2 regions of the Nocardiopsis synnemataformans genome follow, and region 1 is predicted to be linked to the other one. Evidence: predicted binding sites of a transcription regulator. Region 1 holds the regulator's gene; the other holds the start of a gene.

Region 1 (2,396 bases):
ACCCCCGAGCGCTTGGCCACCATCAGCAGGACGGTCTCCTGGGTGGTGAACCTGCGCTCGCAGACGGGGCAGGACCGGCGGCGCCGGATGGCCGCGCCGTCGTCGGTGGACCTGCTGTCGATCACCCTGGTGTCCGGATGGCGACAGAACGGACAGTGCACCCTGGTTCACCTGCTTCTCTCACCGGACGACAACGCCTAGGTACCACTAAACCACAACTTCTGGGCAACCACTCCTGTCGAAACACCAGATGTTGTGGTCGAACCTAGACTTCTTCCTGACCCGCCGCAACCCTGGCACGGGTGTGTTCCGACACGGCCGAGCGGCCGCGCGGCATCGCGACCCGCGGCGGCGGGGTGGGGCGGGGGAGTCGGCGCGGTCGGGCTGCTCCGGGGACCCGGCACCGCGGTCAAGGATAGCGTCGCCGACCGGAGCCGCCGCGCCCCGGCGGCGGGCGCCGGAATCCCGGTGTCACCGGGATTTCGGTCGATCCGACGCCCCAGGATAAGACCCCCGCACCTGGCCGGAACCGCTGTCGCGGGCACGCGTTCGCACATTCCGGGGACAACAGCGCGTGAACGCGTGTACACACGTAAGTGCAGGCCGGAAATTGACCGCGAATACGCGCTGCGGCAATTGTCCCCGGCCTCGAACGCTTGTTTGATATCACCGTGTGCAACGACTAAAGTTGACCTTGATTTCACACCGGTTTCGCCATCACGTGGACCCCCAGGTCGGCACGGTCGCGGACCGGGGGTGGCCAGTCACACAAGCAGGCCCTGACCGAACCGAATGCCGAGGAGGCCCGGCCGTGCCGGAGGAGAATCCCGGAACCGCAGATACCGCCACCGTTCTCGCACCAACGGAGAACGCGGGCGGGTCCACGCCCGAAGCCCCCAAACTCACCGCGCGCCAGCAGAGCGTGCTGAACTGCATCCAGCGCTATGTCCGGGAGCGGGGTTTCCCCCCGTCGATAAGGGAAATCGGGGAAGCGGTCGGCCTGTCCAGCCCGTCCAGCGTGGCGCACCAGCTCAAGGTCCTCCAGCGCAAGGGCTACCTGCACCGCGACCAGAACCGGCCGCGCGCGGTCGAGCTGCGCACGCCCGGGCGCGCCTCGGGGCGGACCCTGGTCCCCGAGGACATCGACCTCTCGCGCGCCGCCGCCGTGCCGCTGGTCGGCCGGATCGCCGCCGGCGGTCCGATCCTGGCCGAGGAGTCGGTGGAGGACGTGCTCGCCCTGCCGCGTCAGCTGGTGGGCGAGGGGCGCCTGTTCATGCTCACCGTGGTCGGTGACTCGATGACCGACGCCGCCATCACCGACGGCGACATGGTGGTGGTGCGCCAGCAGCAGGACGCCAACAACGGCGACATCGTGGCGGCGCTGCTCGACGACGAGGCGACCGTCAAGGTGCTGCGCCGCGAGGAGGGCGGCCACGTGTGGCTGATGCCGCGCAACGAGGCCTACGAGCCGATCAACGGCGACGACGCCACCATCCTCGGCAAGGTGGTCGCGGTCATGCGCCGCGTCTGAGAGCCCGCGTACCCGCGCCTCCGGTCCCTCTCCCCTCGGAGGGATCGGGGGCGCTTCCCCTGTGGACGACGCGGGGCCGACGGGCGCGGGCCGCTAGTCTGAGGAGGTGTTCACACGCGCCTCCTCCCCCGCCGCCCGCTGGCGTACCGCGTTGGTCGGTACGGTCAGCGCCGCCCTGTTGTCCACCGCCGCCTGCGCCCCCGCCGACGACGGGGCCGCCGAGGCACCGGGGGTCGGCGGCGTCGAGCGCGAGGTGGCCTTCGAGGGCGGCGGGCACGAGGTGTCGGGCACCTTCCGGACGCCCGAGGGCGTCTCCGGCACCGTTCCGGGCGCGCTCATCATCTCCGGCAGCGGTCCCACCGACCGCGACGGCAACAGCTCCGTGCGCCCCAACGCCGGTACCAACCAGAACCTGTCCCGCGTGCTCGCCGACGTCGGGGTGGCCTCGCTGCGCTACGACAAGTACGGCAGCGGTCCGGACTTCGAGACGCCGGGTCCCGGCGAGATCGCACCTGTGGACCCCGTGATCTTCGACGAGCAGGTCGCGGCCGCCTACGAGGAACTCGTCGCCCAGCCCGAGGTGGACCCCGATCGGGTGGTCGTCGTCGGGCACAGCGAGGGCGCCCTGTACGCGCTGCGCGCCCACGAGCTCATCGGTGCGGAGCACCCCTCCCCCGCGCTCGTACTCGCCGCGCCTCCCGGTACGCGCTACCTCGACCTGGTCGACCGCCAGCTCACCGAGCAGATGCGTACCGTCGAGGCCTCGGGCCAGGTGGAGGAGAGACAGGTGGTCCAGCTGCTCTCCGACGCCCGCGCCGGACGGGCCGCGATCAGATCCGGACGTGCGCTCAGCGACGTGGAGATG
Region 2 (2,396 bases), on a different contig from region 1:
CGAGCGCCTGCGGCTGCGTCCGTTCGTCGAGGGCGACATCGACGACGTGCACGCGTCCTGCACCGACGCCGAACTCCAGCGCTGGCTCCCCCTCCCCCTGCCCGGGGTGCCCTACACCCGGGAGGAGGCCGAGCGGTGGTGCTGCGAGGTCGCCCCCGCCCTGCGCACCTGCGGTGAGGGCCAGCAGTGGGCCATGGTGGAGAGGAAGTCCAAGCGGCTCGTGGGCTCGGTGGGCCTGGTGCGTGTCGTATGGGCGGCGATGACCACCGAGGTCGGGTACTGGGTCTCGCCGTGGGGCCGCGGCCTCGGGTACGCGACGGAGGCCGCCGTGGCCGTCTCCCGCTGGGCGCTGGACCAGGGCTTCCAGCGGGTGGAGATCAAGGCCGCCACCGGCAACACCGGTTCGCGCCGGGTCGCGGAGAGGTCGGGGTTCAGCCTGGAGGGCGTCGAACGCAGCGCGATGCCGCTGCACGAGGGCCGCACCGACCTGGCGGTGTACAGCCTGCTCCCCACCGACCTGGGCTGACCGGCGCGCCCCGGCCCCACCGGGCACCCGGACGGTGCCGCACGGTCCCCGGGCCGCGGTCGCGGAGCGGCCCGGGGACCGACCCCGCGCGTGTCCGGTGGCTGCCGTCCGCCCGGACAGGCGCCACCCGAGCATGCGCCGCGTGCGCGGTGTCACCGGGGATCGGCGAAGGGGGAGACGGGCGGACACGCGGCGCGGGGTGCGCAGCGTCCGCCGGGGTTCGGTGGGGTTCGGTGGGGAGAGCGGCGAGCGGCGAGCGGCGAGCGGCCCGGAAACCGCCCCCGGGCGCGCCCTACCCCCACACGCGAGAGAGCAGCCACCTGCCGGTGGCCGTGTCATGGCGCAGTTCGTACACCCCCTGGGACTGGGCCGTACCCGCCTCCACCCGCCAGTGCCTGCGTTCGGGCGTCTGGGGCTCACGCGCCGGTGTCCAGTCCATGCGCAGCGTGACCCAGTGTTCGAGGATCCTGCGCACTCCGTACACCCTGCCGTTCCACACGAACCGGGCCGGGCGCCCGTCGTCCTCGACGACGGTCACCTCCGCCCCGTAGTACCGTCCCACGACACTTCCCCTCAGCATCATCCGCCTCCTGTTCAGTCCCGGCACACGCCACCGGGACACCCACCCGTGGGGAAGACGCGGCCAGGTGTTCGAACGTGTGTTCTAACACTAGCGAAAACCGGTGCCTTCGGGGAACTGTTTCGGCACGAGAGGCATCCCCCTGGATGACCACGTGGCCACCACACCCGTACCCGGCGCTTTCGCCGCCGACCGGTACGCTGGGCGGCTCGCCCCCGGAAACCGTGAGGTCCCCTTTCCGTGATGTCGAACAGCGGCAGACCCCTCCACCCCGGAGGTCCCCGTGGCCCGGACGGCCACCGCCTCCCGAGCCGCCTTGGGCATGGCGGCACGGGCACCGTCCACCTCGCCGAGGACTCCTCGGGGAACCACGTCGCGCCCAAAGCCATCCACCCCGACTGACACGCCGCGTCCGCGCGCCGCCCCCGAACACCCCCGCATCCGAGCCCGGACCCCGCGTCCGCGGGGCCCGAAGGGCCAGCCAGTCCAGAACGCGCCAGCGTGTCGGCATCGGTACGCTGTTAGCGCGAACTCCACGATTCATATGAGGGACCCCCAACTGTGACGTCGAACGGGCACCAGAGCGGCAAACCCCTGCGCGCGGGGGACCCGCGCGAACTCGACGGTTACCGCATCGTGAGCCGTCTCGGCCGAGGCGGCATGGGCACCGTCTACCTCGCCAGGGACGCCTCCGACCGGCCCGTCGCAGTGAAACTCATCCACCCCGACCTGGCCGACGACGAGTCCTTCCGGCTGCGCTTCGCCCGCGAGGTCGAGGCCGCGCGCCGCGTGGCCCGCTTCTCCACCGCGGGGGTGATCGACGCCCGGCTGGAGGGCGAGCCCCTCTTCATCGTCTCGGAGTACGTGCCGGGCCCGAACCTGGACGAGGCGGTCCGCGCGGACGGCTCGATGGCGGGCGGCACCCTGGAGGGCCTGGCCATGGGCGTGGCCGCGGCGCTCACCGCCATCCACGGGTCCGGGATCATCCACCGCGACCTCAAACCCGCGAACGTGCTGCTCTCCCCGGTCGGCCCGAAGGTCATCGACTTCGGCATCGCCCGCGCCCTGGACGACGCCGCGGACGCGGTCACCCGCTCCAGCCAGCTCATGGGCACCCCCTCGTACATGGCCCCGGAGCTGATCCTGGGTCAGCGGGCCACCGCGGCCGCCGACATCTTCGCGTGGGGCTGCCTGGTGGCCTTCGCCGGAACCGGCACCGCCCCCTTCGACGCCGCCACGGTGCCCGCCGTCCTGCACAACATCTCCTCGGCTCCGCCGCGCCTGGACGGC

Evidence for each region. Region 1 encodes LexA, which represses DNA repair genes until DNA is damaged. Its sites were predicted from a motif close to TCGAACANNTGTTCGA; they were not measured.
Region 2: a site for LexA is predicted at 1,178-1,193, ahead of ACSIH6_RS35130 (DUF6504 family protein). Genes of this name have one in related genera too.

Annotation. Positions count from the first base shown of each region.
Region 1 is NZ_CBDRFA010000003.1:65,770-68,165, reverse strand. It holds gene nrdR (transcriptional regulator NrdR) at 1-161, opposite strand, end outside; gene lexA (transcriptional repressor LexA) at 812-1,531, shown strand; gene ACSIH6_RS02395 (alpha/beta hydrolase family protein) at 1,638-2,396, shown strand, end outside.
Region 2 is NZ_CBDRFA010000096.1:10,696-13,091, reverse strand. It holds gene ACSIH6_RS35135 (GNAT family N-acetyltransferase) at 1-526, shown strand, start outside; gene ACSIH6_RS35130 (DUF6504 family protein) at 819-1,109, opposite strand; gene ACSIH6_RS35125 (serine/threonine-protein kinase) at 1,668-2,396, shown strand, end outside.